Regions from separate parts of the Nocardia arseniciresistens genome, predicted to be linked through region 2. Evidence: riboswitches for the same ligand, from Rfam matches in the RefSeq annotation. Region 2 holds a riboswitch; each other region holds the start of a gene.
What was found. A riboswitch is a leader RNA that binds a small molecule or an ion and turns the genes downstream of it on or off. The one in region 2 is predicted to bind S-adenosylmethionine.
Positions count from the first base shown of each region.

Region 1 (7,756 bases), on a different contig from region 2:
CGTTCTCGCGGATCAGTCCGCGCTGTCGCAGCGAGTGGAATTCGGTGCGGGAGTCGAACATCGCAGTGAACTCCGCGTCCCATGCGCCGTTGCGGCCCGCGAGTTCGGCGATGTCGGCATTGCTCGACTCCCACGCCGCGGTCTCGGCGACGAAGACGAGCACGACCGGCGCCTCCAGTGGCTGCGGCTGGCCGAAGGCGGCGTTCGACAGGTCGCGGCGCCCGGATTCGCTGGTCACCACCACGATCGAACGGTCCTGCATATTCCAGGCTGTCGGTGCCTCGACGGTCAGATCCAACAGTTCGTCGAGCAGTACCTGTGGGACCTGATCGGGGCGGTAATGGCGGGTGGTGCGTCGGGTCCGGATAGCTTCGGGAACCGAAAGTGTCTGTGCTTTCATAATTCTTACTATCGGAGAGTTACTCTCCAATGGGAAGACGGCACTTAAAAGTGCGTTACACTCGGAAAAATGAGTACGATCCATGAGGCCAGTGGTCTGCCTGCCGATGTCTACTCGGCCAAATGCCCGACCAGGCAACTTCTCGACCATGTCGCGGGCAAGTGGACAGTGCTGATCGTCGACGCGCTCGCCGACGGGACGATGCGCTACACCGACTTGCACCGTCGCATCGATGGCGTCTCGCAGAAGATGCTGACGCAAACGTTGCGCCAGCTGGAAACGGATGGATTTGTCACGCGCACAGTGCATCCCACCATTCCGCCGCGCGTCGACTACGACCTGACCGAGCTCGGCCACAGCCTGCGCACCCCGATCGCGGCGCTGCGCGAGTGGATCGAGACCAATATCAATCGCGTTGAGCAGGCAAGGCGTATCGCGGCGAGCTGAGGGCAGGCCTCGAGAGCAGGGTGTTCGCCCTGCTCCCAGGAGTGGGTCTCAGTCGGCCTCGCGGTGCACCCTGGCAAGCCGCATCGTCTCGGTCAGCAGCTTCGACACCGCGGCCGCCTCGGTGAGGAAGCCGTCGTGGCCGTCACGTGAATGCACGATCTCCAGCCCGTCGCAGCCGGGCAGCCCGTCGGCCAACTCCTGCTGGGTGCGCAGCGGATACAGCCGATCGGAATCGACGCCGCCCACCACGCACGGCACCGGCGTCGCGGCGAGCGCGGCCTCGATGCCGCCGCGCCCCCGCCCGATGTCGTGCCTGTTCATCGCCTCGGTGAGCAGCACATAGGTAGCCGGATCGAAACGGCTACAGAGCTTGCTCGCCTGATGATCCAGATAACTCTGCACCGCGTAACGGCCGCCGCGCCTGGGATCCTCGTCGCCCTGTGCGCTGTTCTCGAACCGATGGTCGAGCTCGGACTCGGTCCGATACGTCAGGTGCGCGATGCGCCGTGCGATGCCCATGCCGACCATCGGCGCGCGATCGGTGTCGTGATAGTTGCCGCCCTGCCAGTCGGGGTCGGCCTTGATGGCGGCGATTTGCGTTGTCTGCGTGCCGATCTGGTCGGCGGTCGCGCGCGCGCCGACGGCGAGCACCAGTGCCGCAGCGACCCGATCCGGTGCGCCGACCATCCACTCCAGCACCCGCATGCCGCCCATGGACCCGCCGACAACGGCGGCGAGCCTTTCGATGCCGAGCAGGTCCATCAGTGCTACTTCCGCATGCACCTGATCTCGGATCGAAACGTCGGGAAACCGTGCACCCCAAGGCTTTCCGTCCGGAGCCAGCGAGGTGGGACCGGTACTGCCCTTACAGCCGCCGAGCACGTTGGTCGCGATGACACACCACTCGTCGGTATCGAGCGGCGCGCCCGGGCCGACCATGCCGTCCCACCAACCCGGTAGCTGATGGATGTCGTCCGGACGGCCGATCACATGCGAGTCGCCGGTCAGCGCGTGTTCGACGAGCACGACGTTGTCCAGCGTCGGGGAGAGCTCACCCCAGCGCTGCACGGCAAGGTGCACGTTGGGGACAGCCGCGCCGTTCTCCAGCCGCACTTCCCCGATGGCGATCATGCCGAGGCGCCCGTCCGGCGGTGGCAGGGCCACCGCCGACGCGGATCGCACGGTACTCGGTTCGGCGCTCACGCTCACGTCGCTACCGCCGCGAAACCGGCGCGTAGATCGGCAAGGATGTCGTCGATTCCCTCGATGCCCACCGCCAACCGGACCAGCCCCGGCGTGACACCGGAGGTCAACTGCTCCTCGGGTGTCAGCTGTGAGTGCGTGGTCGAGGCGGGATGGATCACGAGAGAACGCACATCACCGATGTTAGCGACATGGCTGTGCAGGGCTAATGCGTCAACGAACTTCTTGCCCGCATCGACACCGCCGCTCAGTTCGAACGCGATGATCGCGCCGGGCCCCTTGGGTGCGAGCTGTTTGGCGCGCTCGTGCCACGGTGAGGACGGCAGGCCCGCGTAGGCCACCGACTCGACGCCGGGCTGCGTGGTCAGGAACTCGGCCACCGCCTGCGCGTTGGCGACATGCCGCTCGATGCGCAGGCTCAGCGTCTCGACGCCCTGGCTGATCAGGAACGCGTTGAACGGCGATACCGCAGCGCCGAGGTCGCGCAGCAGCTGCACGCGCGCCTTGAGCGCGTAGGCGGGCGCGCCGAGATCGGCGAACACGACACCGTGGTAGCTCGGGTCAGGGGTGGTGAAGCCGGGGAACCGCGCCTGGCCGTTCTCATCACGGACAGCCCAGTCGAACGCCCCGCCATCGACGATCACGCCCGCGACCGCCGTGCCGTGGCCGCCGAGATACTTCGTCGCCGAGTGCACGACGATGTCCGCGCCGTGCGCGAACGGCTGGATCAGGTACGGGGTCGCGACGGTGTTGTCCACGATCAGCGGCAGTCCGACCGCGTGTGCGATGTCCGCTATGCCGCGAATATCGAAAATGGCGCTGCTCGGGTTGGCGATGGTCTCGCCGTAGAACGCCTTGGTGTTCGGCCGGATGGCCGCTCGCCACTGCGCCAGGTCGTCGGGGTCGGCCACGAAGGAGACCTCGATGCCGAGCTTGGGCAGCGTGTAGTGGAAGAGGTTGTAGGTGCCGCCGTACAGGTGCGGGCTGGAAACGATGTGATCACCGGCCGAAGCCAGGTTGAGGATCGCGTAGGTCTCCGCGGCCTGCCCTGAGGCGAGCAGCAGCGCGGCGACACCGCCCTCGAGGGCGGCGATGCGCTGCTCGACCACGTCCTGGGTCGGATTCATGATCCTGGTGTAGATGTTGCCCGGCTCGGCGAGACCGAACAGCGCCGCCGCGTGATCGGTATCGCGGAAGGCGTAGGAGGTGGTCTGGTAGATCGGGAGGGCACGTGCGCCGGTGGTCTCGTCGGGGGCCTGTCCCGCGTGGACCTGCTTGGTCTCGAAGGACCACTGCGTCGGATCGGACTGAGCAGCCGGATCGGACGGAACGGTCGGATCGATATCGGCTGCGGACGCGATGGGGTCACTCATGTCTTGCTCCAAAAGGGTTGTTCGCCAGAACTACTTGCTAACGGGGTGGGGGCGACGGACAACAACACATTGGGGGTACCTCCTGAAGTGCGCGCTTGCTCTCGGCTTTCGAGAGCCCGGTCATCACCCGGAGCACCCCACCGCTGCTGGAGGGTTGCCGTCCAGCAAGCCGGGGCTTCGCGCTGGCACTCATGACCTGATCGGCATCATAGCTGGCGGTCGGGCGATGATCGAATCTGCTGCCGAACTCAGTGGGTTTCGCTGGCCTGGGGGATACAGACGATGCGCACGAACTCGTCGTAGGTCGAGAGGAACGCGGCGCGGCCCGCCATGGCCGCGGCCGTCGGGTCGCCCTCGTCGAACATCTCGACCGAGCACTCCATACCGAGCTGCCCGATCAGCTGCCAGGCGCCGACGATCAGCCGCACCTGCACCGATTCGGGTTCGGTGTGGAGTCGTTCGGCGATCACCTCGGCGATCGCGATGGACTTGTGGTCGGCATGTTCGAGGCTGCGCGCACTGACCGACGGGCTGCTGCGCAGGATGCGCTGCATTTGCTGGAACTGCCGGAACGAGACCAGCTCATCATTTCCGTCGATCGCGCGGTCGATGGTCCGCAGGAAGGCTTGACGCAGCGTATCCAGCTCGTTGCCGGTCACAGGGAGTCCGCGCAGAGTTTCGGCGACAGTGGCGCCGAAGTCTTTGATCGGGCCGAGGACGATGTCCTCTTTGCTGTCGAAGTAGCGGTTGATCGTGCGCGGCGATATGTCCGCGGCGTTGGCGATCTGCTCGACAGTCGTGGCATCGAAGCCGCGCGCGTCGCAGAGGTCGAGTCCGACCTCGATGATGCGCAGCCGCGTCTGCTGCTTCTTGCGCTCACGCAGGCCGGCGGGCACCGGGTTCGCGGCATGGTCCTGGTTCGCCTCGGCGCTGGCAGGGGAGTCCGCTGCGGCGCTCGCGCCGGTCGGCGTTGATGACTCGAGCATTCTGCCATTCTATCGCAATCGGGCCGTTTTGTGTCGTTAGCAGCCAAATGTCGTATTGCGACATTTTTCCCTTGACGACAAATGTCTGATGATGACAAGATGATCGCACTACTTCGAGTTACGAGGAGAGCACGATGACCGAGACTGCGACAGCGGTGGACGTTCCCGAAAAGCAGAGCAGTTCGGCGCGTTGGTTGGCCCTGGGGGTGATCGCATTGGCCCAGCTCATGGTGGTGCTGGATGCCACCATCGTCACCATCTCGCTGCCATTCGCGCAACGTGATCTCGATATCAGTGATGGCAACAAGCAATGGATGCTGACCGCCTACACGCTGATCTTCGGTGGCCTGTTGCTGCTCGGCGGTCGCCTTGCCGACTACCTCGGCAGGCGTCGGATCTTCATTGTCGGCCTCATCGGATTCGCCGCGGCCTCCGCGCTTGCCGGGCTCGCGCAGAACGGCGCCGAGTTGTTCGCGGGCCGCGCGCTTCAAGGTGCGTTCGCGGCTTTGCTTGCGCCCGCGGCACTTTCGCTGTTGTCGGTGACCTTCACCGAGGCCAAGGAGCGCGCGACCGCGTTCGGTATCTTCGCCGGAATCTCGGCGGGTGGAGCGGCACTGGGCCTGATCGCGGGTGGCGCACTCACCGAGTACGCCTCCTGGCGTTGGTGCCTGCTGGTGAACACCCCGATCGCGATCCTGGCCCTGCTCGGCGCGCTGGCGTTTGTGGCGAAGGACATACCGACTTCGCGCACCGGCGGCTACGACGTGCCGGGCGCGTTCACCGTCACCCTCGGACTGATCGCCATCGTGTACGGCTTCAGCCGCGCCGCCGACGACGGCTGGCTGGCGGGCAGCACCCTCGGGCTGCTCGTCGTGGGTGTCGCACTGCTGATCGCGTTCGTCGCGATCGAGCGTCGCTCATCGAATCCATTGCTGCCGCTGCATATCCCGGGTGAGATCAACCGTGGTGGCGCATTCCTCGCCGCGCTGCTCGTCCCGATCGCAATGTTCGCGATGTTCTTGTTCCTGAGCTACTACTTCCAGGTCACGCTCGGCTACTCGTCGCTGAAGGCCGGATTCGCCTTCCTGCCCTTCCCCGTCGGAATCGCGGTCGGCGCGGGCGTCACCAGTGCGCTGCTGCCGAAGATCGGCCCGCGTCCGCTCATGCTCGTCGGCTCGGTGCTCGGCGTCCTCGGTCTGCTGTGGCTCGCGCAGCTGAGCTTCGGCGACAGCTACGCGGTGAGTGTGCTGCCCGCTCAGGTGCTGATCGCGCTCGGCATGGGCCCGCTGTTCGTCGGCATGCAGACCGTCGCGCTGCATCAGGTCGAGGAAGCGGACTCGGGTGTGGCCAGTGCGTTGCTCAACGCGGCGCAGCAGGTCGGCGGCGCGGTCGGTACCGCTCTGCTGACCACCATCTCGGTGCAGACGGCCAAGTCGTTCGCCGAGGGCAATTCGACGCTCGACAATCTGGTCGCCCGTGCCTCGATCCACAGCTACGACGTGGCCTTCTATGTCGGTGCGGGTTTCTTCCTCGCCGCCGTCCCCGTGATCGCGTTCATGATCAGGGACAAGCCGGAGAACCTGATCGAGGGCTCGGAGGACGGGGCTCGGGTCCACGTCGGGGTCTGAGATCTTCCTCTCACGACAAACGAAGTCCGCGTATCGCATCCGCTCGGGTGGGGTACGCGGGCTTTTTTTCGGCTTGCCGTGGTGACGGCCGCTACGCCTCGGTTGCCATCGGCGTGCGAGTGACCCGAGCCACTCATTACCTACTTGCCGGTAACTATTTCGGGCGCACAAAATCGGGGGGCTGCCCGAGCGGCGAGATTATTAGCAGCAGTACGCTTGTCTTGTTTGCACCACACGTCTCGCGGACAACGCGGGGCATATACGTTGTCTGTTGAAACAGCTGGGGTCCGCTCACAAGCGTTTTCGCCTGGCCGTGCAATGAGGGCACCATCCTAGGAGGACACGAAGATCCATGTCCAAAATCAAGGTTGAAGGCACTGTCGTCGAACTCGACGGCGACGAGATGACCCGGATCATCTGGCAGTTCATCAAGGACAAGCTGATCCATCCGTATCTCGACCTGAATCTCGAGTACTACGACCTCGGCATCGAGTACCGGGACAAGACAGACGACCAGGTCACCATCGACGCCGCCAACGCCATCAAGCAGCACGGCGTCGGCGTCAAGTGCGCCACCATCACCCCGGATGAGGCGCGCGTCGAAGAGTTCGGCCTGAAGAAGATGTGGCGGTCGCCCAACGGCACCATCCGCAACATCCTCGGCGGCACGATTTTCCGCGCCCCGATCATTATCTCGAACGTCCCGCGCCTGGTGCCGGGCTGGACCAAGCCGATCATCATCGGCCGTCACGCCTTCGGTGACCAGTACCGCGCCACCGACTTCAAGGTCTATGAGGCGGGCACCGTCACGCTGACCTTCACACCGGAAGACGGCAGCGAGCCGATCCAGCACGAAGTCGTGAAGATGCCCGAAGCGGGCGGCGTCATCATGGGGATGTACAACTTCAAAGAGTCGATCATCGATTTCGCGCGAGCCTCGTTCAACTACGGCCTGCAGCAGAACTATCCGGTGTATCTCTCCACGAAGAACACCATCCTGAAGGCCTACGACGGCATGTTCAAGGACACCTTCCAGGAGGTCTTCGACGCCGAGTTCAAGACCCAGTTCGACGCGGCGGGCCTCACCTACGAGCACCGGCTGATCGACGACATGGTCGCCTCCTCCATGAAATGGGAGGGCGGCTACGTCTGGGCCTGCAAGAACTACGACGGCGACGTGCAGTCCGACACGGTCGCGCAGGGCTTCGGCTCGCTCGGCCTGATGACCTCGGTGCTGCTGACCCCGGACGGCCGCACCTGTGAGGCCGAGGCCGCACACGGCACTGTCACCAGGCACTACCGTCAGCACCAGCAGGGCAAGCCGACCTCGACCAACCCGATCGCGTCGATCTTCGCCTGGACCCGCGGCCTCGAGCATCGTGGCAAGCTGGACAACACCCCCGAGGTGATCGGCTTCTCGCAGACCCTCGAGGACGTCGTCATCAAGACCGTCGAAGGCGGCCAGATGACAAAGGACCTGGCCGCGCTCGTCGGCGGCGACCAGGGCTACCTCACCACTGAGGAATTCCTCGGTGCGCTCGACGCCAACCTGGCCCGCGCACTGCGTTAGAGACTGTGGATACCGGCGCCGGAACCTTCCGGCGCCGGCGCGACATACGGGCACCCGCACCCTGCTGTCGGCGACTGCTTGCAGATCGCCGGAATCGGCCAGAGGTACGGGTGCCCGCACTGTTTTCCGGAGTCGCTCGGCGACTGCCC
Region 1 is NZ_JBKORD010000003.1:265,789-273,544, forward strand. It holds gene ACLMAJ_RS06735 (nitroreductase family protein) at 1-400, opposite strand, end outside; gene ACLMAJ_RS06740 (winged helix-turn-helix transcriptional regulator) at 470-847, shown strand; gene metX (homoserine O-acetyltransferase MetX) at 896-2,011, opposite strand; gene ACLMAJ_RS06750 (bifunctional o-acetylhomoserine/o-acetylserine sulfhydrylase) at 2,053-3,423, opposite strand; SAM riboswitch class IV at 3,510-3,620, opposite strand; gene ACLMAJ_RS06755 (TetR family transcriptional regulator) at 3,672-4,409, opposite strand; gene ACLMAJ_RS06760 (MFS transporter) at 4,544-6,037, shown strand; gene ACLMAJ_RS06765 (NADP-dependent isocitrate dehydrogenase) at 6,390-7,607, shown strand.
Region 1: it holds a riboswitch for S-adenosylmethionine, as region 2 does, so the genes downstream of both, ACLMAJ_RS06750 (bifunctional o-acetylhomoserine/o-acetylserine sulfhydrylase) here and ACLMAJ_RS14260 (aminotransferase class V-fold PLP-dependent enzyme) in region 2, are expected to answer to the same signal.

Region 2 (7,756 bases):
CTCGACCGTCGTCTTGATGCCCGACGCGGTCACGATCGCGGCGACCTTCGCCTCGCCGAACACAAGTCGGGCTCGTTCCTCGGGGTCATCGGCATCGACAGGAACGTAGGCGGCGCCCGCGTGCAGGATGGCGAGGATGGTGACGTAGAGCTCATGGGCGCCCGAGGGCATCCGGATGCCGACTCGGTCGCCGGAGCGCACGCCCGCCGCGATCAGCCGGGCAACGCCTGTTTCGATCTCGGCTCGCAGCTCGGTGTAGCTGAGTACGACCCTGCCGTCGTCGATGGCGGCCGCGTCGGGGTGGGCGATGGTCGTGCTGGCCAAGATGTCGACAAGGGTCCTGACCTGCGGAGCGAGCACGGCGTGCAGCAGTGGACTCGGTGCCGGTTGCCCGGGATCGCTGTCCTCGCCCGTCGCCGCGTCGACCTGCGGCTGCAGCATCACGTCCTGCCCACCTCTCATAGACCTGCCTAACGCTTCACGAGTGTTGTTTCACAAGAGGGTTACCAATGGGCAAACATCATGGTGACCAACAGTCCACGGTACCTGCGGTACTGGGCTTTTGTGGCGTAGCGAACCGTCCGGGCGGTCAGCAACCGTCGGGGATGTCCTCGCCGAGTGCCTTCAGTGCGAGTCGGTGCATGGTCCGTCTTTCGTCGTCGTCGAGGCGATGTAGGACGGTGTCGGTGGCCTGTTCTATGAGTGTGTCGGACCGTCGTCGTTCGGCCCGTCCGGCCTGGGTGATGGTGAGCCGGTATTTGCGGCGATCGCTGGTATCCCGGGTGCGCACCACGAAACCGGCCTGCTCGAGGCTGTCGATCAGCCGCACGACTTCGCTGCGGTCGATCTTCAGTGCGTCCGATACCTGCTGTTGGCTCAAGTCGTCGTGATCCTCGAGATATACGAGCACCCAGTGATCGCGCAGCGACGAGCCCACCTCCGCCTTGATGGCCTGGTGCAGCTTGCCGAGCACGAAGGTCGGGAAGCGCAGCAGCCCGGGCGGGTGGGTGAATTCGGCGGACATTTCGAAAGTCTACCCATTGTTGAGCTTCCAGATTGTTGATACTCTCCACAATCTAGAAGCTCAACAAAATGGGAGAAGCCGTGACGGAAACTCGAGCGACGGTCACCACTGCCGGGCCCACACTCGAACCGATCCCCGCACATGTGTGGCGAGTGGCCGGTGTCGTTGTCTTCGGCGCGGTGATGAGCATGTTGGATACATCGCTGGTCAATATCGGGCTCAACGTGATCGCGGGCGATCTCGGCGCATCGCTGGACAGTGCGCAGTGGATCGCCAGCGCCTATCTGCTCGCTCTCGCTGTGACGCTGCCGCTGTGCGGCTGGCTGGGGCGAAGGGTCGGGACGGATCGGGTGTGGCTCGGCGCGTTGGTCGCTTTCACGGTCGTCTCCGGCCTCTGCGCGCTGGCTCCGAACATCGGCTGGCTCATCGCGCTGCGCATCGCGCAGGGATTGGCCGCCGGACTGTTGGTGCCAGCGGGGCAGACGTTGATCGGCCGGGTCGCGGGACCGCAGCGGCTGGGCCGGGTGATGAGCGTGGTCGGGATCGCGGTGGTCGTCGCGCCCGCGGTCGGGCCCACGATCGGCGGCGTGCTGCTGGCGCAGCTGTCGTGGGAGTGGCTGTTCTTGATCAACATTCCGTTCGGCGCGGTGGCGTTCGTGCTCGCGCGGCGCGTGCTGCCACATGAACAGGTGTCCCTCGGCCGCGAGCCGTTCGATATCGCGGGGTTCGTGCTGATCGGAGCGGGCCTATCGCTGCTGGTTTACGGACTCGGCGAATTCGGTAGCCGTGGCGGTCTTTCCGCGGTGTCGGTGTGGGTTCCCGTGGTCGTAGGTGCGCTCGCGCTCGGTGGCTTCGTGCTGCGATCGGTGTGGGGCCGCGGGCCGAAGGTTCTCGACATCGGCCTGTTCCGCAGCCCGATCTTCGCGACCGCGAACGTGGCCAACTTCTTCTCGGGTGCGGCGATGTTCGGGTCGATGCTGCTGCTGCCCCTGTACTTCCAGCTACTGCACGGCAAGGGGTTGATCGCCACGGGGCTGCTGCTGCTTGCGTTCGGTATCGGCGGCATCGTCGCGATGCCGGTAGCGGGGCGGCTAACCGACCGCTATGGCGGTGGTGTCGTCGCGGTGGTCGGCAATGTATTGATCGTCGCGACCACAATGCCGTTCGCACTCTCGGATGCCTCGCTCGATGCCGTTCTGGTGCAAGGGTTATTGCTGGTCCGAGGAATCGCGGCCGGGCTGACCGGAATGCCCATCATCGCGGCGGCCTATGCGGCGGTCGGTCGCGAGCAGCTACCGGATGCGGCGTCGTTCGTGAATATTCTGCAGCGGGTGGGTGGGTCCATCGGCGCGGCGCTGATGGCGGTGGTTCTGTACCGCGCCGGCGCCGCGGGCCGGTCCATCGACGTCGGCTTCCAGCAGGCGTTCTGGTGGCTCACGGCGGCGGGGTTCATCGCGCTTGTCGCCTCGGTCTTGTTGTGGCGCAAGGAAAAAGGTTAGGCAGCTGAGGCGGCGGTGCCGATGCCGAGTGCCGCGAGGATGGCCGCGCTCGCCTGTTCGAGGCGATCGCGGACCTTCGGCTTGCGCAGCATCGCCACCGCGCGGGAGGCGGCGATCGCGAGCAGCACCATCTCCACCGCCGCGATGCTCGATTCGACCGCGCCGAGGGCGAGGGTATTGGCGAAGGTGACCTCGGTGAGGAATTGGGGCAGCACCGCCAGGTAGAACAGGCCGACCTTCGGGTTGAACATGCACGACACCAGTCCGGCGGCGAACGCCGAGCGAATCGAGCTCGGCGTGCCGGAATTCGCCTGCGCGGTAATCGCTTCCGTGGGGTCCGCAACCGCCGCGCGGCGTTGCCGCCGATGATCGATCAGTGCGCGGACGCCCAAGTACACCAGGTAGATTCCGCCGACGACCTTGAGCGCGCGATAGGCCGTCGCCGACTGCTCCAGCAGGGCGGCGACGCCCGCCGCGACCACCACGGCCCACACGATGCCGCCGAGTGCCGACCCGATCGCCGCGGCGACCCCGGGTCGCGCGTCCACCATCGAGAAACGCAGCACCAGGAACGTATCGGGCCCAGGCGTGATCGACAGCAGCACGCACACACCGATGAAACTGAGCAGCAGGGAAAGCGTCACCCACCGATGGGACCGCACATCACGACATTGCGCAACCGAGTTCGACCTGCGCACGCCACGCCGTGATGGGCGGCGTTTGTGATTGCTGTTGACAGGGGCGGGTGAGGTCTGCCAATCTCGGTGCAGGTCATGAGTACCAGCATCAAGCCCTGGCTAGCTGGTCGGCAACCCTCCTCCGCGGTGGGGTGCTCCAGGTGACGACCTGGCCGCCGCCCGACCGGGCGCGGCAAGCGCGGACTCGAACAAATCTCTTGGTTCCTCCTGGTTCTGGGTCCTAAAACCGACGGGATTTCGTGATGACTGCTGTTGTGGATCAGACCTGTACCGCTCTCGCCAGGGTCTCCGGCGACGACCTCCAGGTCCCGCTCGTTCAAGGCGGGACGACCACCTACGCGAACTTCGACTACGCCGCGAGTGCTCCGGCATTGGCGCAGGTCACCGACCGCGTGCAGCAGCTGCTGCCGTACTACGCGAGTGTGCACCGCGGTGCCGGGTACGCCTCGCGGATCTCCACCGAGTGCTACGAGGCCGCACGCGGTTCGGTGACGCGGTTCCTCGATGCCGACGACGACCAGGTGGTCGTGTTCACCCGTAACACAACCGACTCGCTGAACCTGCTTGCAGGCTGCGTGCCCGGTGACACCGTGGTGCTCGACATCGAGCACCACGCGAACTTCCTGGCCTGGACCAGGAATGGCCGCCGGGTCGTGCGGGCCGCGGATACCGTGGCCGAGACCATCCGGCTGCTCGTCGCCGAACTGTGCAGCAAGCCCGCCGCGTTGCTCGCGGTCACCGGTGCGTCCAATGTCACCGGCGAGGTGCTACCGCTCGAGCGGCTGGCCACCATTGCCCACCAGTGCGGCGCACGCATACTGGTCGATGCGGCGCAGCTGGCACCGCATCGGCGAATCAGCCTGCGCGACACCGGAATCGACTATCTCGCGTTCTCGGGCCACAAGCTGTACGCGCCGTTCGGCGCCGGCGTCCTTGTCGGTCGCCGCGATTGGCTGGATGCGGCGGATCCGTATCTGGCGGGCGGCGGCGCGGTCAGGGAGGTCAGCACAACCGGCGCCGAGTGGGCTCCCGCGCCGCAGCGGCACGAGGCAGGCTCCCCGAACGTTCTCGGCGCGGCCGCGCTCGCCGCCGCCTGTGAGGCGCTCTGCGCGATCGATCCCGAAACCCTCATCACCCACGAGCGTGCGCTCGCCGAGCGCCTGCGCGCCGGCCTGCGCGCCATCCCCGGCGTCGATCTCCTGCGTATCTGGGACGACAGCCCCGACACCGTCGGCATCGTCGCCTTCACCCTCGACGGCTTCGTCCCCGGCCACGTCGCCGCCTACCTCTCCGCCGAACACGGCATCGGTGTCCGCGACGGCCGCTTCTGCGCCCACCCGCTACTTGCCCGCCTCGGCCTCGACGGCGCGCTGCGTGCCAGCGTCGGTCTCGGTACCAGCTCCGCCGACGTCGACCGCCTCGTCGGGGCGGTCGCCACCCTCGTCGAGTCCGGCTCGAAGTGGAATTACGCCGGCACCGACGGCCTCTGGAATCCGACCCCCGAAACCCGTCCTTTCGCCGGCCCGGACACATTCGCCGGTGCGGCACCCTGTCTGATCGAGTAGCTGGAAACAAGCCTGTGTCGCAGGCGATTTCATCCGGATGGAACCAATCGGCCGCTACCGGCGAATCCGACTGCCGTCCGGCCGTGTTCAGTCGTTGAGCGCGGTCGGGCGGTAGTAGCTGCCGTTGTAGTAGAGCAGTGGGGCGGCGGCGGGTTTTTCATCGGTGTTGTCGTGGACTCGGGTGACGAGGCCGACGACGAAGGTGTGGTCGCCGATGGGGATGAGTTGTCGGATCGTGGTGCGCAGCCAGATGGGGGTGCCGTGCAACACGGGCTCGCCGGTGTCCAGGGTTGTCCACAGTGAGCGGTCGGTGAAGCGTTCGTCGGCGGTGCGTGCGAAGCGCTTGGCCAGGTCGTGCTGGTGTTCGCCGAGGAAGTGGATGACAACGGAGTCGGCCGCCCGCAGCGCGGTGAGGCTCGATGAGGTGTGCGCGATATTGAAGGAGACCAGTGGTGGGTCCAGCGACAGCGACGCGAAGGACGTCGCGGTGAAACCGACGGGGCCGGTCGCGGAGCGGAGCGTGACGACGGTGACGCCCGCAGGGTAATGGCGCATCGAGGCGCGGTACTGGTCGGCGGTGATACCGCTCAGATCGTCGGGAATCTGGAAATCCGTGGCTGGCCGCTGTGCTTCGGTCACCTGACGAAACTACGCCCGTTTACGAGTGTGGGGAGCTCGCGTCGTTCTTCGTCCGGTCGGTCGGCATTCAATCCACGTCGAGCGGGAGTCCGGCGGTAATGCGGACCAGTTCACGAAAAGATGTGCGGAAGATGGTGTTCGGATGACCGCCCGCCGCCCACAATTCGCGATGCTCGGACAGCGCGTTATCGACCCAGGTCGGCAGGTTGGTCGGGTGGCCGACGGGAGCGACGCCGCCGATCGGCTGGCCGGTGACCTCGCGCACCATCGCGGCGGGGGCCCGGGTCAGCGTTCCCTCCAGCCGTTCGCCGGTGTGGCGCAGGTCGACCTGATGCGCGCCCGAGACGAGCAACAGCACCGGATCGTCGTCGAGCAGGAACACCAGTGACTTTGTGATCGCGCCCACATCGATGCCGAGTGCCCGCGCGGCATCGGCGGCGGTGGGCGTCGGCTCGGGTTGTGTGACGATGACACCGTGATGGCCGCGCGCGATCAACGTGTCCGAGACCCGGCATGCGACTGGTGGAAGGGACCTGCGCATGAAACCAGGGTAGAGCGATTGCGAGCGGTATGCCGGGCGGATGACCAGATAGGAGGTGAGAACCAGTGTGGCGCAGCGTTCTTTGCGCGGCTTCAACACTCGGGCGCATGCGGTGACCCCGGGCGTCGAGCCATTTCCGGGATCCGGAGTCTCGGTCCGCGCTGCGCTGGATACGCTGTACAAATGACTGATTGGCTGGCTTTCACCGTCGAAACCAAGGACCACGTCGCGCAGGTGACCCTGATCGGTCCCGGTAAGGGCAATGCGATGGGCCCGGATTTCTGGCGTGAACTGCCGGAGATCTTCCGGGGCCTCGACGCCGACCCGGAGGTGCGTGCGATCGTGCTCACCGCTTCCGGCAAACATTTCACCTACGGCCTCGATCTGCCCGCGATGGCGGGGACGTTCGGTCCGCTCATGGCCGACAGGGCCTTCGCCGCGCCGCGCACGGAATTCCTCTACGAGGTGCGCCGGATGCAGGCCGCGGTGACCGCGGTGGCGGACTGCCGCAAGCCGGTCATCGCCGCGGTGTCCGGCTGGTGCATCGGTGGCGGTCTCGATCTGATCGCCGCCGTCGATATTCGCTATGCGAGCGCGGAGGCGAAGTTCAGCCTGCGTGAGGCGAAGGTGGCGATCGTCGCCGATATCGGTTCGCTGCACCGGCTGCCCGGCATCATCGGCGAGGGACATCTGCGCGAACTCGCCTACACCGGCAAGGACATCGACGCCGCGCGTGCCGAGAAGATCGGCCTTGTCAACGACGTGTTCGCCGATCAGGAGGCGGTGCTGGACGCGGCGCACGCCACCGCGCGTGAGATCGCGGCGAACCCGCCTCTTGTGGTGCAGGGTGCGAAGGACGTGCTCGAGCAGCGGACCAAGGATCAGGTGGCCGCGGGGCTGCGCTACGTGTCCGCGTGGAACTCCGCGTTCCTGGCGTCCGAGGACCTGACCGAGGCCATTCAAGCGGTGTTCGAGAAGCGGACGCCGGAGTTCAAGGGGCGGTAAAGACCAGTAAATCGCTTGCCCCAGCCGACGAATTGTCTACATACTTGCATCACACAACTAATTGATTGTCGCAAGTAAAGGCAGGGCTGAGTGGACGCGGACGAGCAGTCGGTCGACACGATCGCCATCCAGCTCACCAGGCTGCAACGGCACCGGGATCGGGTCGCAGCGCAGCTGCGTACCAGGGATGGGGTGGATCCCGCTGCCTTCGCGATCCTGTTCCGATTGCTCTGCGACGGTCCGATGCGCTCGGGTGCGCTCGCCGACGCGGTGCACTCGGATGCCTCGACGGTCAGTCGTCAGGTCGCGCAGTTGGTTGAGCGGAAGCTTGTCGAGCGGCAGGCCGACCCGTCCGATGGTCGTGCCACCGTGCTGGTCGTCACCGAGCACGGCCGTGCCGTCGCCGAGCAGATCCGCAGGCGCAAGCGCGAGAACTTGACCCGGGTGACGGCCGCTTGGACGCCGCAGGATCGGGCCGCCTTCGCCCGATTGCTCACTCAGTTCGTCGACGACTTCGAGCAAGCCAAGCCGAGCATGCTCGCGGCCATCCGCATCGACAAAGACCTGTACAATACTCGGACGGAGAACGATTCGTGACAGCAACGGCAACCGTGGAGGAGTCCACGGGTTTCACCCACCGGCAGATCCTGACCATTCTCAGTGGTCTGATGCTCGGCATGCTGCTCGCGGCGCTGGACCAGACGATTGTGTCCACCTCGATCCGCACCATCGCCGACGATCTCGACGGCTACTCGATGCAGGCGTGGGCGACCACGGCCTACCTG
Region 2 is NZ_JBKORD010000007.1:56,909-64,664, reverse strand. It holds gene ACLMAJ_RS14280 (Pls/PosA family non-ribosomal peptide synthetase) at 1-441, opposite strand, end outside; gene ACLMAJ_RS14275 (MarR family winged helix-turn-helix transcriptional regulator) at 590-1,024, opposite strand; gene ACLMAJ_RS14270 (DHA2 family efflux MFS transporter permease subunit) at 1,105-2,523, shown strand; gene ACLMAJ_RS14265 (LysE family translocator) at 2,520-3,167, opposite strand; SAM riboswitch class IV at 3,293-3,406, shown strand; gene ACLMAJ_RS14260 (aminotransferase class V-fold PLP-dependent enzyme) at 3,464-4,786, shown strand; gene ACLMAJ_RS14255 (flavin reductase family protein) at 4,874-5,425, opposite strand; gene ACLMAJ_RS14250 (YbaK/EbsC family protein) at 5,493-5,966, opposite strand; gene ACLMAJ_RS14245 (crotonase/enoyl-CoA hydratase family protein) at 6,150-6,971, shown strand; gene ACLMAJ_RS14240 (MarR family winged helix-turn-helix transcriptional regulator) at 7,062-7,568, shown strand; gene ACLMAJ_RS14235 (MDR family MFS transporter) at 7,565-7,756, shown strand, end outside.

Region 3 (7,756 bases), on a different contig from region 2:
GATCGGAATATCGGTGTGGTGGGGAGTGGGGGTTCGGGGATCGTACGCGCTCGTGCCGGGAGGCGGTAGAAGGCTCGGGCGTTGTCTTCGAGGACCTTGGACATGTCGGTGCCGACCACATCGCAGATCAGGTCCACGTCGGAATCCATGAACGGGCGGCCCGCCCTGGTTCCGGGAAGATCGGTGCCGAACATGAGGGCTTCCGGGTTCACGGCGTGAATGCGCCGCAGCGTGTCGGCGACGTTCATGGCGACGCGACCGAAGCCCGTTGCCTTCACCCGGGCGCCGCGGTCGACCAGGTCGAGCAGGTACGGCAGGCCCTCCGCCGACATGCCGAGGTGGTCGATGGAGAGGGCGGGGAGTTTGGAGATGACGGGCTGGAGTGATCCGAGCATCTGGCCGTCGATGTAGACCTCGACGTGCCAGCCGACAAGCTCGTGGGCGCGCAGCGCCTGCAGAGTCATGCCGGTGATGTCGGCGGCGGCGCGCTTGAGATTGAAGCGCAGCGCGCGCACGCCGATGCGGTCGAGTTCGATGATCTCCTCGTCGGTGGCGTCGAGATCGAGGCGGGTCACGCCGACCCAGCCGTCACCCAGCTCGGCGAGCGCGGCCTCGAGATAGGTCTGGTCGCTGCCCTGGAAGGAGCCGCTGACCACGGCACCACCGCCGATATCGTAGCGCGACATGCGCTTTCGGTAGTTGGCGATGGTGAAGGGGTCGGGCAGGTAACCCTCGTTCTCGGCCAGCGGGAACCGCGGGTCGAAGATGTGGAGGTGGGCATCGAACACGTGTACAGAATGCCTCAGTGTCGGACTTTCCGCCTCCCCATCCGCGACGATCAGACCTTGTTCGGCTCGCTGGCCCGCAGCATGTCTTCCCGCTCGACGACCTTGACCCGCTCGCGGCCCTCGGGCTCGCCGAGTGCGCGCTCGTGCGCGTCGAGGCGGTACCAGCCCTGCCAGGTGGTGAACGGGATGCCCTTGCCCTCGAGGAACGTGGTCACCGCGTCCAGCTCCGGCTCGGCAGCGGGGGTGAAGTTCGTGCTGTCGTCGAGCAGGCAGGCCACGGTCTCGTTGGCATCGCCCTTGGTATGGCCGATCAGGCCGACCGGGCCACGCTTGATCCACCCGGTGACGTAGGTGGCGGGCAGGTAACGCTCGGCGCCGTCCGCGTTCTCGTCGCCGATCACGCGACCGGCCTCGTTGGGCACGGTGCCTGCCTGGTCGTCGAACGGCAGGTTGGTGAGGTTCTGCGACAGGTAGCCGACAGCGCGGTACACGGCCTGCACATCCCAGTCGTTGTACACGCCGGTGCCCTTGACGTTGCCGGTGCCGTCGAGTTGGGTCCGCTCGGTACGCAGGCCGACGACCTGGCCGTTCTCGCCGATGATCTCGGTGGGGGACTCGAAGAAGTGCAGGAACAGCCGGTGCGGCCGGTTTCCCGCGTCGCGGATGGCCCACTGCTCGAGGGTGTTCGAGATCATGTCGACCTGCTTGGAGTGCCTGCGCGCGGCCTCGGAGCCTTCGTCGTAGTCGATGTCTTCCGGAGCGACGATGACCTCGATGGTCGGGGAATGGTCCAGCTCGCGGAGTTCCAGCGGGGTGAACTTCGCCTGGGCCGGACCGCGGCGGCCGAACACGTGGACCTCGATCGCCTTGTTTGCCTTGAGGCCCTCGTAGACGTTCGGCGGGATCTCGGTGGGCAGCAGTTCGTCGCCGGTCTTGGCCAGCACCCGCGCCACGTCGAGCGCGACATTGCCGACACCGAGCACGGCGACCTTCTCGGCCTCCAGCGGCCAGGTGCGCGGCACGTCGGGGTGCCCGTCGTACCAGGAGACGAAGTCCGCGGCGCCGTAGCTGCCGTCCAGGCCGATGCCGGGGATCTCCAGCGCCCTGTCGGCGTTGGCGCCGGTGGAGAAGATGACCGCGTCATAGAAGGTGCGCAGGTCGTCGAGGGTGATGTCGGTGCCGTAGTCGATGTTGCCGAGCAGGCGAACCTGCGGCTTGTCGAGCACCTTGTGCAGGGCGGTGATGATGCCCTTGATGCGCGGATGGTCCGGCGCGACGCCGTAGCGAATCAGCCCGAAGGGGGCAGGCATACGCTCGAACAAGTCGATCGACACTTCCGCATCGGACTTCATCAATGCGTCAGCGGCGTAGATACCGGCCGGCCCCGCACCCACGATCGCGATGCGGAGCGGGCGGGTCGCTGCACTCTGTTCGGTCATCTCTTACGCGCACCTTATGGTCGAAAACAGTTTATGGCGTCAGTCTTAGCCTAGGCTAACTCGGCGCAGTGGCTCGCTGGCCTATCGGCTATGACAGCAGGCCGCAGTCTCGCGATTCTATCGGTGTTGCGATGGGTCACCCGCGCCGGTGCGGTGACCGGCCGGATCCCTCTCGGGCCAGTCCATCGTTGCGTACCCACTGTGTGCCCCGAGATAACGGTCGCACACCAGGACGTGACGCTGATCATCGGTGGCGTGTCGCCGAGTTCGGGGGCGGCCGCCGGATAACCCCGCCGACCAGGGATCATGTGGACATGACCGACCAGCAGGCCGCCGAAGGCGACGACGTTATCGAGATCGATCAGACCGACTCCCGCTCGGCGTGGCCGTTCATCGCGGCCGCGGTGGTCGCGGTCGTCGTGATCGTCGCGATCGTGCTCGGCGGGCTGCTGACCCCCGCTGAGAAAAATGTCACAGAAGCCGACCGCATCGCGGCGGCGGTTCGCAACTACGCGGATGCGCGCGGCCGTTCCGAGATCACGCCGCCGCCCGGTGTGGCATGCGAGGGATTCGACGAGGGGAAGTCGTCGCTGACAGTTCAGCTCGGTGGCCTCGAAACCGGAAAGTCGGTCGAGATAACCAAAATCGAGAATCCGATGGTCGACGGTGACAGGGCGAAGGTCACGGTCACCACTGATGTCGACGGCAAACAGACGCCCGCTACCTGGAATCTGACGCGATCCGGCGACGGCTGGCTCATCTGCGGTTGATGCGTCCCATGTCGTGAACTGGTGTTTGACAGGGCGACCCCCGCCCAGGCAATCTCAGAACCAGGTCATGAGAATCAGCGTCAAGCCCCGGCTTGCTGGTCGGCAACCCTCCTCCGCGGCGGGGTGCTCCGGGTGACGACCTGGCCGCGCACCGAAACCCAGGTGCGGCAAGAGCGGATTCACAGGAGGTCCACATGAGTTATGCCGGTGACATCACCCCGCAGCAGGCATGGGAGTTATTGCGGGACAACCCCGAAGCCGTCCTCGTCGACGTGCGCACCGAAGCCGAATGGCGCTTCGTCGGCGTTCCCGACACCACCTCGATCGAGCGGCCGACCGTGCTGATCGAGTGGGTCGACGGCACCGGCACCCGAAACAGCGCGTTCGAGCAGCAGCTGACCGAAGCCCTCGAGGGCCGCGGCAAGGAAACCCCCGTGGTGTTCCTGTGTCGCTCCGGCCAGCGTTCCGCGCATGCCGCGAACCTCGCGACCGGCCTCGGGATCGAACCGTCCTACAACGTGCTCGAGGGCTTCGAGGGCGGCCTCGACGCCACCGGCCATCGCGGCGGTTCCGGCTGGCGTGCCATCGGACTCCCCTGGCGGCAGTCGTGATCACCGGCGGGTCCTTCGACAAGCCGCTGCCCGAAGGCGTCGGTCCCGCGACCCTCGGTGTGCGAGGTGGCTTGCGCCGCTCCGGTTTCGAGGAGACGACCGAGGCCCTGTACCTGACCTCCGGCTTTGTCTATGAGAGTGCCGAGGCCGCCGAGGCCGCCTTCACCGGCGAGGTCGAACACTTCGTCTACTCGCGCTACGGCAACCCGACGGTCGCCATGTTCGAAGAGCGGCTGCGTCTGATGGACGGCGCCGAAGCCTGCTTCGCGACGGCGAGCGGCATGTCCGCGGTCTTCACCGCGCTGGGTGCGCTACTGGCGAAGGGCGATCGACTTGTGGCCGCGCGCAGTCTGTTCGGCTCCTGCTTCGTGGTGTGCAATGAGATTCTGCCGCGCTGGGGTATCGAGACCGTCTTCGTAGACGGCGACGACCTCGACCAGTGGGAGCAGGCGCTGTCGGTGCCAACCCAGGCGGTGTTCTTCGAGACACCGGCCAACCCCATGCAGACGCTGGTCGACGTGCGCAGGGTCACCGAGCTCGCGCACGCGGCGGGCGCGAAGGTGGTGCTGGACAACGTCTTCGCCACCCCGCTGCTGCAGCGCGGCTTCGAACTCGGCGCCGACGTCGTCGTATATTCCGGCACCAAGCACATCGACGGCCAGGGCCGCGTGCTCGGTGGCGCGATTCTCGGCGAGCACGACTACATCGACGGCCCGGTGAAAAATCTGATGCGCCATACCGGTCCCGCGCTGAGCCCGTTCAATGCGTGGACGCTGCTCAAGGGGCTGGAGACGATGCCGCTGCGGGTGCGTCATTCGACCGAATCCGCGCTGCGCATCGCGAAGTTCCTCGAGGGCAACCAATCCGTCAGCTGGGTGAAATACCCCTTCCTGGAGTCACATCCGCAGCACGCGCTCGCCGCCGAGCAGATGAGCGGTGGCGGCACGGTGGTCACTTTCGAGCTGAACTCGCCCGAGGGGGAAGGCAAGAAGCGCGCCTTCGAGGTGCTCAACCGACTGCGCATCGTGGACATCTCCAACAACCTCGGTGACTCCAAGTCTCTGATCACCCACCCGGCCACCACCACCCACCGTGCCATGGGCCCGGAGGGGCGCGCCACCATCGGTCTGACCGACGGTGTCGTTCGCATCTCGGTCGGCCTCGAGGACGTCGAGGACCTCCTCGACGATCTGGACCACGCGCTGAGCTGAGTTCCGTTCGGCGAGCGGGGCCTCGTCGCGCCGAAGCGCTACGACGGTGTCCTGTTCGCCGACCTGCTGTGCTCGCAACGCCGGGCCCTTACCCTGGACATATGCAAATTTCGGTGGCGGCGGACGAACGTGTCGGGGTGGCCGAGGAGCTGGTCGAGCAGCTACGCAGGCGTGGGCTGGAGCCGGTTGTGCACGGCGCGCTATCGGCGACCGAGCGCGACGATTGGGCCTGGGCCAGTGAGGCGGCGGCGCGCGATGTCGCCGCCGGGCGGGCCGAACAGGGCATCGTCTGCTGCTGGACCGGAACCGGTGCGTCCATCGCCGCGAACAAGGTGGCCGGTATCAGGGCCGCGTTGTGCGCCGATGCCTTCACCGCCGCCGGTGCGCGCAGGTGGAACGACGCGAATGTTCTCGCGCTGAGCCTGCGTACGACCTCGAGTGCGGTGTTGACGGAGATTCTCGACGCCTGGTTCGGGGCGGACCCGAGCTCTGCCTCTGAAGATCAAGCCAATATCGCTCACCTCGCGGAGATCGAGCGCACCGACTGAGCGACTCGGAGGCGGCTCTTCGATCGCGCAATTGACAGTATCCTGTCAAACATGACAGGATACTGTCATGGGAACGCAGACAGTGCACATGGCCGTTTACGACACTCTCGCCGACTGGGAGGTGGGTGCCGCTACCGCGCATATCAACAAGCAGACTTGGCACAAGGAGCCCGGCAAGTTCCAGGTCGAGACTGTCGGGCCGACGTTGGAACCGATCACCACCATGGGTGGAATGCGGATCGTGCCGGATGTGGCGCTCGCCGACCTCGCCCCCGCGGACAGCGCGATGCTGATCCTGCCCGGCGCGGAAACCTGGGACTCCGGCGAACTCGTTCCGTTCGCGCGCAAGGCGAGGGAGTTCCTCGACGCGGGCGTTCCGGTCGCGGCCATCTGCGGTGCGACTTTCGGACTGGCGAAGGAGGGTCTGCTCGACACTCGTGCGCACACCAGCAATGTCGCGGAATACCTTGCCTACAGCGGATATTCGGGTGGCGACCGCTACTTGAACGAACCAGCGGTGACCGACGGCGATCTGATCACCGCGAGCGCGACCGCGCCTTTCGAGTTCGCCCGCGAGGTATTGCGCAGGCTCGGGGTGTACGAGCCGCATGTGCTCGACGGCTGGTATCGGCTTTACGCACACAGTGATCCGGCGGGCTACGCGGTCCTGGCCGAGTACGAGGCGCAGATGGCGGGGGCGTCCCACTGAGAGGCGATTTCACGGTATGAGTGACACACCCGAACAAGAGCTCTTCAGCTCCGCCGCGATCACCACCTTCCGGCTCAACGGCCAATTCCTCGCCATCGCGGAGGAAATGGCGCGGCCGGCGGGCATTACGGCGGCCTGGTGGCAGGTGCTCGGCGCGGTGCTGCGCGAACCGCTTCCGGTGGCGGGCATCGCCAGGGAGATGGGCATCACCCGCCAGAGCGTGCAGCGCATAGCGGATCTGTTGGTGGACAAGGGACTCGCCGAATATCGCCCGAACCCGGCCCATCGCCGCGCGAAACTGGTCATGGTCACCGACGCGGGCCGCGCCGCGATAGCGCGCATCAATCCTCAGCACGCCGTCCTCGCCGACCGCCTCACAGCCGAACTCGGCGTTGAACAACTCGCCTCGACCGTCGACGCCTTGACCAAGCTGGCGGCTGCCCTCGACGCGATCGCCGCCACCGAATCCTGATCGCCCCGAACGCATCTCAGGACGGACACGACTGTGGCAACCGTCGAGTGGCACGCTCGGTGGTGTGCCGCTCGCGCGGTTGGTGTCGGCTAGTCGAAGGGGGTGCCGGTGCGGCCGACCAGGTCGGCGACGGAGTCGACTACCAGGGTCGGGCGGTAGGGGTACTGCTCCACGGAGGCTCGGGTGGAGATGCCGGTGGTGACGAGGATGGTGCGCATGCCTGCTTCGAGGCCGGAGATGACGTCGGTGTCCATTCGGTCGCCGATCATCACGGTGGACTGGGAGTGGGCGCCGATGCGGCGTAGCGCCGAGCGCATCATCAGTGAGTTCGGCTTGCCGACGTAGTAGGGATCGCGGCCTGTCGCGCGGGTGATCAGGGCGGCGACCGAGCCGGTGGCGGGCAATAGGCCGTCACGGGAGGGGCCGGTCGCGTCCGGGTTGGTCGCGATGAAACGCGCGCCGCGGTCGACGAGACGGATCGCGGTGGTGATCGCCTCGAAGGAGTAGGTGCGGGTTTCGCCGAGTACGACGTAGTCGGGGTCGCTGTCGGTGAGGACGTAGCCGATCTCGTGCAGCGCGGTGGTGAGCCCGGATTCGCCGACCACATAGGCGGTTCCGTTGGGGCGCTGGTCGTTGAGGAAGGTCGCGGTGGCCAGTGCCGAGGTCCAGATCGCTTCCTGTGGGATGTCCAGTCCGGTGTGGCGCAGCCGTGCCTGTAAGTCGCGCGGTGTGCGGATCGAATTGTTGGTTAGCACCAGGAACGGGATCTTGTTGGAGCGCAGCTCCGCCAGGAACTTGTCCGCGCCGGGGATCATATGGTCCTCGTGCACAAGCACGCCGTCCATATCGGTGAGATAGGACAGGATGGGTTCATCGATGGCGGTCACCAGTTGATTGTCCGCTAATCGGCGCGAACGTGGGGACCGACCGGTTCGGTGCGACCCTTCACGCACCGGCGAGCGTCGCTGACTATGGTCGAAGGCGGTCGTGTGAAACGTGTGCGCAGTGCGGCCGTCGGTCGGCGGAAGTCCGCTCGGCATGGCGGCCGAGCGTCGCGCCGTCGTGCGGCGCTGCGGTCGCTGAGGCGGACTACAGCGCGATGACGCAGCGTTGATACGGCCGAAACGGTGTGCGGGAATGCCCGCACACGAACCGTGGCAGCTAGGCGACAGGAGTGGCGCACATGGGTGAGCTCAAGCTCGGGTACA
Region 3 is NZ_JBKORD010000004.1:248,415-256,170, forward strand. It holds gene ACLMAJ_RS08895 (amidohydrolase family protein) at 1-788, opposite strand, end outside; gene ACLMAJ_RS08900 (FAD-dependent oxidoreductase) at 839-2,227, opposite strand; gene ACLMAJ_RS08905 (Rv0361 family membrane protein) at 2,542-2,997, shown strand; SAM riboswitch class IV at 3,061-3,177, shown strand; gene ACLMAJ_RS08910 (rhodanese-like domain-containing protein) at 3,192-3,608, shown strand; gene ACLMAJ_RS08915 (O-succinylhomoserine sulfhydrylase) at 3,605-4,819, shown strand; gene ACLMAJ_RS08920 (RpiB/LacA/LacB family sugar-phosphate isomerase) at 4,921-5,367, shown strand; gene ACLMAJ_RS08925 (type 1 glutamine amidotransferase family protein) at 5,435-6,076, shown strand; gene ACLMAJ_RS08930 (MarR family winged helix-turn-helix transcriptional regulator) at 6,093-6,548, shown strand; gene ACLMAJ_RS08935 (HAD-IIA family hydrolase) at 6,638-7,393, opposite strand; gene fgd (glucose-6-phosphate dehydrogenase (coenzyme-F420)) at 7,732-7,756, shown strand, end outside.
Region 3: it holds a riboswitch for S-adenosylmethionine, as region 2 does, so the genes downstream of both, ACLMAJ_RS08910 (rhodanese-like domain-containing protein) here and ACLMAJ_RS14260 (aminotransferase class V-fold PLP-dependent enzyme) in region 2, are expected to answer to the same signal.